3 regions of the Peribacillus sp. P4_D6 genome follow, and region 1 is predicted to be linked to each of the others. Evidence: riboswitches for the same ligand, from Rfam matches in the RefSeq annotation. Region 1 holds a riboswitch; each other region holds the start of a gene.
The links. Region 1 has a riboswitch for S-adenosylmethionine ahead of mmuP (S-methylmethionine permease). Riboswitches for the same ligand answer to the same signal wherever they lie in the genome.

Region 1 (3,285 bases):
TAATCGCTTTTTCATTTTTCAAAGAAAAGGACAGCCAAGCATAGACTTCTGGATAATCTTTCAATAATGAATGTAATACTTTTGCTTCTTGCAGGGAAGGAATCGTTTCAAATGCTAAAATGTCAGCTCCTGCTTCAACCAAAGCTGATATTCGTGAGCGATGAAATGCCGCCAAAGCTTCATCTGAAACACCATAATTCCCAACATACTCTGAACCATCTGCAAGATAAGCCCCATAAGGTCCAACTGATGRAGCAACCAATGGCTTAGGTCTAATCGTTTGATATTCTTCCTTCCAAAATTCATCTCTTGCTTTTCTTGCTAGTAAAACCGTTTTCCTGATTAGATCCAATGCCTCTTTTTCTTGTATTCCGCGGAGGGCGAAACCTTCAACCGTTGCTTGATAGCTTGCCGTTATCGCACAGTCAGCACCAGCTCGAAAGTAGTCAGAGTGCACCTGGTAAATCACTTCTGGATTTTCAAGTAATACACGTGCAGACCACAGGGGATCGTCCAAATCACACCCATGACTTTCAAGCTCTGTAGCTAAAGCTCCGTCCAAAATCATAACTGAATGACCTTGTAAAATTGCTTCAATTGGGTTAATTTTATTTTTCATGGTCTACTCCTCTTTTCTTTATGGTTTGTGTCAGATAATAACTTCCATAGCAAAACAAAATAAACGGAATGCCACAATATAGTGCTATTCTTTGTGTAGGATCAAATGCAATTCCTATGCAAGAAGCAAGACATAGCATAAATGAAACGATTGGTACGAATGGATATAATGGTGTATGATAAGCCAAATCATTAACTGAGTTTCCTTCGTTTATATATCGTCTGCGAAATAGAAACTGTGACGCGCTAATACTCATCCAAACTATAACCACGGCTAGTCCAGAAATGGATACAAGCACTATATATACAGTATCCGGCGCAATAATACTCGAGAAAAGTGCTAAAACACCGCCCAACATACTGAAAAGGACTGCATTCAAGGGAACACCCCGTTTTGTCAATTTTGCAAATATTGGTGAAATAGTTTTCTTATCTGCAAGTGACCAAAGCATCCTGGATGAGGCATATAGTCCTGAGTTCGCAGCGGACAAAATGGCAGTTAATATAACAAAGTTCATAATATCCGCTGCATATGGCACTCCAATTCGTTCTAGAACGGCAACAAAGGGGCTCTCTAATACGCTTGCATCCGAAACAGGCAATAATGCGGATAAAACAACGATGGTACCTATAAAAAAGATAATCAATCTCCATAATGTCATACGGATTGCCTTTGGAATCGTTTTTTCCGGATTCACAGTTTCTCCAGCTGCAACTCCGATCAATTCAGTTCCAGAAAATGCAAAATTCACCGCGAGCATCGTCATTAGAATGGCAAAAGCACCATTTGGAAATAAACCTGCACTTGTAACATTGGAAAATAACGGAGCTGATTGTGCGTTAATCATTGGAATGAAACCTATCATTGCCGCAGCTCCCAGAATAATGAATATTACAATAGCAAATACCTTTATAGACGCAAACCAGAATTCGGATTCAGCGAAAAACTTAACGGTCCACGCATTTAATGCCAAGACCAAAATGGCAAATAGAGCACTCCATATCCAGACACTGATTAATGGAAACCATCGCTGCATCAACAATCCTGCAGCCGTGAATTCCGAACCTAGTGCAACAGTCCAGGTTAGCCAATACAACCAGGCTACTGTATACCCTGTCCCTGGTCCGATGTATTTGGCTGCGTAACTATGAAACGCACCAGTCTCGGGCATATGCACTGATAGTTCACCTAGACATAGCATGACTAGATAAACCACTAATGCACCAATCAGATACGAAAGGATGGTTCCGAACGGACCAGCCTGTTGAATCGTATAACCCGAACTTAAGAATAAACCAGTTCCAATCACCCCGCCAAGCGATAGCATTATTATATGCCGTGCTTGCATTTGCCTTTGAAAATCATGCTTCCTTTTGTTATCCATTCTTACTCTCCTTAATCTTGCATCCAGAAAAAACGAAAACGCACTCTAAAAAAGAGTGCGTTACTGACAAATAAACACGTACGGTCTTATCTATCAAGGTTTCACCCCCTGGAATTAGCACAGTGTCTTTGTAGACCTGTTGCTGAGGTTTCATAGGGCCAGTCCCTCCACCTCTCTGGATAAGAAATTATTTTTTTATAACTTTATCAATCTATGAAAAATTTGTCAAGTTTTGTTTCGGAATGTAAAGACTTCCTTTTAAATGCTAACGATCATGGCGTCTGCGGCATTAATATTAAAAGGTTGCTTATTTTTGGAACAGGCGCTAAGCGTATTATATTGGCAAATAAAACTAACCGGGGTCATTTTGGTCTTAAAAATGGCAACATCTTAAAAGATGTCGCCATTTTTTTCTTTTTCCTTAAGGACGTTCTATTTCAAATAATTCCCCTAGTTTTGTATAAGTATGACCTGCTAATCTTGCTACAGGTTTTAGCCCTTTCGGGTCAATACGGCCATTATGGTAAATATCTTGCTCTATATGATAGCAGACTATTTTCCCTATCAGTAAATCACAACCAGGTTCATTCTTGGAACCTGCCAATGGAATCGATTGCTCTAATGTACATTCAAAACGCACCTTCGCTTCTTCCAATCCTGGTACGGATACCCTATCACTAACAGCCAGCGTGAAATTAGTAAGACCCAATTCACTTTCTTCAGATGGGAGTTCCTTGGCCGTTCGATTTGCATCAGCAACATTATTTTCATCAGTGATATGAACAACGAACTCACCTGTTTGAATTGCATTTCGGGCTGTATCCTTTGAAACTCCTTCTTTCCGTTGAACAGAAATGGAAATCATCGGAGGATTTGAACTGACTATGTTAAAAAAGCTGAACGGCGCTATATTGATTGTACCGGTTTCGGATTGTGTCGTAACCAGCGCTATAGGTCTCGGTATAATGCTTCCAGTCAAAAACTTATAATTATCCCGTTCAGTCAGACTTTCAGGGTTAACAGAAATCATCTTCATTCCCCCTCATTCTTATAAAAAGTTCTTTTGAAACCATGAACCTGCTGCATCAACCTCTGAACGTGTCAACTGATGACCGTAATTTTCCCACTGAACTTCAACTGTAGCGCCAGCTTGCTGTAAAAGTTGATTAAGTTCATCAGTTTCTTCTGCCGGGCAAATCGGATCGTTTTTACCTGCAGCTATAAATACAGGTATATCTGAAAGGGACGGCAAAGCAATCCCTCGTCTTGGAACCATTGGATG
Region 2 (3,285 bases), on a different contig from region 1:
CAGGATCGACCCATGCTTTGAATTCATCTTCCGTCAGGAACTCCAGTTTCAATGCCGCTTCTTTTAACGTGGAGTTGTCCTTGAAGGCAGTTTTGGCGATCTTGGCTGCTTTTTCATAACCGATATGCGGGTTCAATGCTGTTACCAGCATAAGGGAACGCTCTACATTTTCTTTGATCTTATCTTCATTTGCAGTGATGCCAACCGCACAATTATCGTTGAAGGAATGAATGCCTTCCGTCAATAATTTGACCGTTTGCAGGAAGTTATAGATGATGACTGGTTTGAATACATTCAATTCAAAGTTACCTTGGCTTGCTGCAAAGCCAATTGTAGCATCGTTACCCACGATTTGTGTCGCAATCATGGTAAGCGCTTCACTTTGGGTCGGATTGACTTTACCTGGCATGATGGAGCTGCCCGGCTCGTTTTCCGGAATGGCAATTTCTCCGATTCCGCTTCTCGGTCCACTTGCAAGCCATCTGACATCGTTCGCAATTTTCATTAAATCTGCCGCCAATGCTTTCAAAGCACCGTGTGCGTAGACGATTTCGTTATGGCTAGTCAATGCATGGAACTTATTATCAGATGTGACAAAAGGATATCCTGTATCCGCTGCAATTTGTTTGGCAGAAAGTCCCGGGAATTCTTTCTTTGTATTGATTCCGGTTCCTACAGCCGTTCCGCCTAGAGCAAGGTTCAATAGTTTTTGGCTGCTTTCCTCAATCATCGCCAAATCTTTATCGAGCATCGCTTTCCAACCGGAAATTTCTTGTCCTAATGTTAAGGGTGTAGCATCTTGAAGATGTGTCCGGCCGATTTTCACGACATCCCAAAATTCTTTTTCTTTTGTATCGAATGTATCACGAAGTGCTTTGATGGCAGGAACCAATTTTTCAGCGACTTCCATAAAGGCTGCAATATGCATGGCAGTCGGGAAAGTATCATTTGAGCTTTGTGCCTTGTTAACATCATCATTCGGGTGAAGGATTTCCGATTCACCATTTTCTTTTAACCATTCATTCCCTTTGTTAGCGACCACTTCATTCACATTCATATTACTTTGCGTACCGCTTCCCGTTTGCCAAACTACAAGCGGGAAATGTTCATCAAGCGTACCTTCAAGGATTTCGCCGCAAATCTTGACGATGGCGTTCTTTTTAACTTCGGAAAGATCGCCAAGATCATAGTTCACCTTTGCAGCAGCTTGTTTAACGTATGCAAATGCACGAACCAATTCAATCGGCATTTTTTCGTTACCGATTTTGAAATTGTTACGGCTTCTCTCAGTTTGTGCTCCCCAATATTTATCAGCAGGAACTTTCACTTCACCCATCGTATCACGTTCGATTCTGTATTCCATGTGTTCTCCTCCTAAGTTTGCACTATTCATTGAAGAATTTTTGCATATGAAATGAATAATGTCGGATTATTCTTTCTCTCCATACATTGTACAAACTTTATTATTTTAAAGCAAAAATATCCCGCTGACCCTTTCCATATTTCTGAAAAATCCTAGGCCATTCATATTTAGATGAAAATTTGGATATTCTTTTTTGACACATAAAGTGTAGGCACCGCTAGGCTTCAATTGACCTGGCCATGAACGCCAACACATCATCACCCCCAAAATGTCCTTGACAGTGTTTTGTATATATAGTAAATTCAAAAGAAATTGAATAATCTAAACTCTTATCGAGAGAGGTAGAGGGAATGGCCCGATGACACCTCAGCAACCTTCATTTGTTTCAAACCAATGAAAAGGTGCTAATTCCACAAGTTTATGAACTTGGAAGATAAGAAGAATGACTCGTCCCTACTTAATCAAAGTCTTCTTCTTAAAGAAGACTTTTTTTTATTTTATTTAACTCAAAGGAGCAGTGAAAACCATGTATAAACCTGAAACATATCTTGCTCAATTAGGAAATCGCAGTGAAACGGCGACAGGAACAGTCAATCCGCCGGTATACTTTTCAACAGCTTTTCGCCACGAAGGAATCGGTCAATCGACGGGATTCGACTACACAAGGACAGGTAACCCTACCCGCCAGCTATTGGAGCGATCCATCGCCGATCTGGAAAAAGGAGACCAAGGCTATGCCTGCAGTTCAGGAATGGCCGCCATCTCCACTATACTCGCCCTTTTTAAATCCGGGGATGCGTGGATTGTCAGTGAAGATCTTTATGGCGGTACATATCGGCTGTTAGAACAAGGTTTTAAAAAATGGGGATTGCAGTGTGACTATGTAAACACTTGTTGTTTGGAGGATATCGAAAAAGCCATCACTCCTCACACGAAAGCCATCTTCATCGAAACTCCCACTAACCCTCTTATGCAGCAAACGGATATTAGCGCCGTTGCCGCATTGGCTAAACGATATAATTTATTGCTAATCGTTGATAACACTTTTTACACGCCTCTTATTCAACAACCCATCTTGCTTGGAGCTGATATTGTGATCCACAGTGCAACCAAGTATCTCGGTGGTCATAATGATGTGCTCGCCGGACTGATCGTTGCTAGCGGCGCTGAATTATGTGATGCACTTGCCTTCCATCATAATGGCACTGGAGCTGTCTTGAGCCCATTTGATTCATGGCTGTTGATGCGCGGAATGAAAACCCTGGCATTGCGGATGGAGCGTCATGAAAAGAATGCCAAGATACTTGTAGATTACTTATCGGAGCATGATTGTGTTACGGACGTATTGTATCCAGGCCGAGGCGGCATGATTTCTTTCCGCATCATTGATGAAGCGGCGGTCAACCCATTTTTACAATCGCTCTCATTAATTTCCTTTGCAGAAAGCCTGGGAGGGGTTGAAAGCTTCATCACCTATCCTGCCACACAAACACATGCCGATATACCGCTTGAGGTCAGAACGGCAAACGGTGTTTGTAATCGACTGCTCCGCTTCTCCGTTGGCATCGAGGATAGCGAAGATTTGATTGGTGACTTGCAGCAAGCATTCGCACATGTAAAAAGGGAGGCACTACGATGACAGATCATGATTTTAGCTTTGAAACAAAATTACTTCATAATCAACATAAATTCGATCCGGCAACGGGCGGTGTGAGCGTCCCCATCCAGCATGCATCGACTTTCCATCAATCCGATATCGATCAATTCGGCAAATATGACTACAGCAGAAGCGGGAACCCAACCCGCGAGGCACTTGAAGACATCATTGCCGAACTTGAGGAAGGCACTCACGGCTTTGCCTTTTCATCAGGTATGGCTGCCATTTCAACAGCCTTCCTGCTATTGTCTGCTGGGGATCATAT
Region 3 (3,285 bases), on a different contig from region 1:
CTTGTTAACTATGTATGAAACTTTGTCACCAACCATTTGAATGAGTTGCACAAGGCAGATCAGCACGACGATCGTCGTGATCATGACTGTGTTGTCATATCGGTAATATCCGTACCGGATGGCCAGGTCGCCAATTCCGCCACCGCCGATTGTCCCAGCCATTGCTGAGTAACCGATTAGCGAAATGGTCGTTAATGTCAGTCCTTGAATGATTCCCGGTTTTGCCTCTGGAAGAAGTACATCCTTAATGATCATCCATGGAGTGGCACCTACGGCAATTGCAGCTTCAATCACTCCTCTGTCTATTTCACGTAATGCCGTTTCAACAATCCTTGCAAAAAAAGGGATTGCGGATACGGACAGGGATACAGAAGCTGCTCTTGGCCCTATCGTCGATCCTGTAAGTAGGTCCGTTAAAGGAAGGAGGGCGACCAAGAGAATGATGAACGGGATTGAACGGACAATATTGACTGCGAAACCGAGAGATCGATTCACGATGCCATTTTCAAAAAATAAATTCCTGGTTGTTGAAAATAGCAATACTCCAAGCGGTAAACCGATCAGCAGGGCTACTGCAAGAGAAACGCCAACCATATAAATCGTTTCAAGAAAGGCTTTATTAAGATCAGGTAAAATATTGACGATGGGATTAAGCAGTGACATGTTTTAACACCTCCACAGAACTGGAACGATCTTTTATATATTCCAATGCCGAATGAATTTGGACGGCATCGCCAATTAACTCGATGATTAAAATGCCTAAAGGAACATCCTGGATATACTCAATTTTACCGTGTAAAATATTTCCCTTTACTGCATGGGATTGGAGAGTATCCGAAAGAATCGATTCACCGGCGGTTTGCCCTTCGAATTGGATCTTAATAATCGTACCTTCACTTTCTTCAATCAAGTGCGAAGGGAGTTCGAAATCCAGTACACTGCCAATGAATTGCTTCGTTAACTCCTGTTTGGGCTGTGAAAATATTTCATAAACGGGTCCTTCTTCAATTACCCGGCCATCCTGCATCACGGCGACTCGGTGGCATAGTTCTTTGACCACTTCCATTTCATGTGTAATCAACACGATGGTGATACCAAGCTCACTGCTTATCTTTTTCAATAACTGTAAAATCGCTTTTGTAGTGGTTGGATCAAGGGCTGAAGTCGCTTCATCACATAATAGTACAGTGGGTTCATTTGCTAACGCGCGAGCTATGCCGACCCGTTGCTTCTGTCCACCGCTAAGCTGTGCAGGATAGACATCTTTCTTATCGCTGAGCCCTACTATTTCCAACAATTCCAATACACGTAACTTAGTCGCGTCCTTCGATCGATGCGCGGCCCTTAAGGCGAAAGCGACATTTTCATAAACGGTTTTTGAACTGACCAGGGAAAAGTGCTGGAATATCATTCCGATTTTTTGCCGTTGTTTACGAAGCTCTTTGCTAGATAAAGAGGTTAATTCAATGCCGTCGATAATGATATTTCCACCTGTCGGACGTTCAAGCAAATTCAAGCAGCGGAGCAATGAGCTTTTTCCAGCTCCGCTGTAGCCGACAATTCCATATATTTCACCAGTTTGAATGGTTAAAGTTACGTTATCCACTCCGATAACTCGGTTTTTCTTCGAGACGTATTCCTTTCGGACTGAACGGATTTCAATCATGAGCTTTCCCCCTTAAACATTAAAAAAGCTGCCTCTATCATTCAGAAAGAGGCAGCGAAATCATATCTCGGCTTATCTTTCAGAATGCAATCATTCTGCAGGAATTGGCACCGTTCCCTAAGGGCGGTTGCCGGACATCACAGGGCCTGATCCCTCCGTCACTCTTGATAAGTAAATTATTATTTTAGAATATTTCAAGTTTTATAATATAATCTATATTATTTGTAAAATCCGGCATTGTCAATCGTTTCTTTTATTTTTTTGTCATTAAATCTGGTACAGTCCGTTAAAACGATTCATTGAAAATGGGCTATTATGCAATAATCCAGCATTTTCATCGAGGCTATTCATTCCAATATTTCCTTGTCAAAAAGGTAAAGTGGTACTACAGTTATTATAGTAAAGTTAAAAAAAGGAAGATGAAACTATATTTATACAATGATGGGGAGGAAACCGAATGATAGAGATCAAGACGATAAATGATGTGGTTTGCGTGCATGGGACTCCTGGCGGGAACAAGGCGGGGATGAGTGTGTATGTCTTTTTAACGGATGGCCTATTGATAGATACTGGCGCACAGATTTTATTGGAAGAGCTTATTCCATTCTATGAATCCGCAGACTTCGACTCAGTGGCCCTGACTCACTATCATGAAGACCATACGGGGGGTGCTGCCTGGATACAGGAACATAAAAAGGTCCCTCTTTTCATTCACCCGATGTCGGTTGAGGTTTGTGCAAAGGATGCTGAATATCCTGAATATCGCAAAATTTTCTGGGGAAAGAGAGACGCCTTTAAAGCTGAGCCGCTAGGGAAGGCCATTCATTCCCGTACCGAAACGTGGGAGCCGATTTTTACCCCGGGTCATGCAAAGGACCATATGGTGTATTTGAATCACAATAATGGCGTGCTCTTTTCAGGAGACCTTTTCGTAACCCCCAAAACAAAGCTTGTCTTACGGGAAGAGTCCGTCCCGGTGATCATCGATTCCATAAAAAGATTGCTTCATTATGACTTCGGKGAAGTGTTTTGCTGTCATGCTGGGCATGTACCTGATGGGAAGGAGATGTTTCGAAAAAAACTGGATTATCTGGAAAACCTCCAAGGGGAAATTTTACGCTTGCATTCTCAAGGGCTGACCGTTCATGAAATCCAGCAGGTCGTTTTGCCGAATCGCTATCCCCTTATCGAGATATCTGGGCATGAATGGGATTCAGAGCATATCATTACATCGATATTAAACGAAAATATTTTAAGTGCGAGGGAGAATGGGACTATTTGATTGCTATCCGCTTAACGGTCTGACTGATATAAAAGAGAGCTCTCCATAAGAGAGCCCACATTATTCATTTATTGACATTGGGATCTGTTTCATCATAAAAATCATGTGCTTCTTCGATGTTCTGAAGGTTAGCGACTTCATACACATTTCCGCCCGCCATTCCTTCATTGATGATACGGTCGATATCCAGGTAAACGGAGTCCTTGCCATCATATTCGGTATCCTTCAAAAATGTCATTTTTTCTTTATCCAAAAGAAATCCCTCCTAGCCTTTTCTTTAGTTTTAGGCAAAGGAGTTTTTTTTATTCTGTTTAGCGATTTCATGAATGTAAAGGGG

Region 2: another riboswitch for S-adenosylmethionine. It lies ahead of AC1DVB_RS15050 (methionine biosynthesis PLP-dependent protein); the one in region 1 lies ahead of mmuP (S-methylmethionine permease).
Region 3: another riboswitch for S-adenosylmethionine. It lies ahead of AC1DVB_RS15095 (methionine ABC transporter ATP-binding protein); the one in region 1 lies ahead of mmuP (S-methylmethionine permease).

What each region holds. Positions count from the first base shown of each region.
Region 1 covers NZ_JBFUIQ010000085.1:5,344-8,628, reverse strand. The annotation lists gene mmuM (homocysteine S-methyltransferase) at 1-619, opposite strand, end outside; gene mmuP (S-methylmethionine permease) at 609-2,003, opposite strand; SAM riboswitch class I at 2,087-2,189, opposite strand; gene AC1DVB_RS19515 (flavin reductase family protein) at 2,425-3,033, opposite strand; gene AC1DVB_RS19510 (alpha/beta hydrolase) at 3,052-3,285, opposite strand, start outside.
Region 2 covers NZ_JBFUIQ010000046.1:14,195-17,479, reverse strand. The annotation lists gene fumC (class II fumarate hydratase) at 1-1,363, opposite strand, end outside; SAM riboswitch class I at 1,690-1,803, shown strand; gene AC1DVB_RS15050 (methionine biosynthesis PLP-dependent protein) at 1,890-3,002, shown strand; gene metC (cystathionine beta-lyase) at 2,999-3,285, shown strand, end outside.
Region 3 covers NZ_JBFUIQ010000046.1:23,434-26,718, forward strand. The annotation lists gene AC1DVB_RS15090 (methionine ABC transporter permease) at 1-663, opposite strand, end outside; gene AC1DVB_RS15095 (methionine ABC transporter ATP-binding protein) at 650-1,666, opposite strand; SAM riboswitch class I at 1,736-1,840, opposite strand; gene AC1DVB_RS15100 (MBL fold metallo-hydrolase) at 2,124-2,948, shown strand; gene AC1DVB_RS15105 (hypothetical protein) at 3,013-3,201, opposite strand.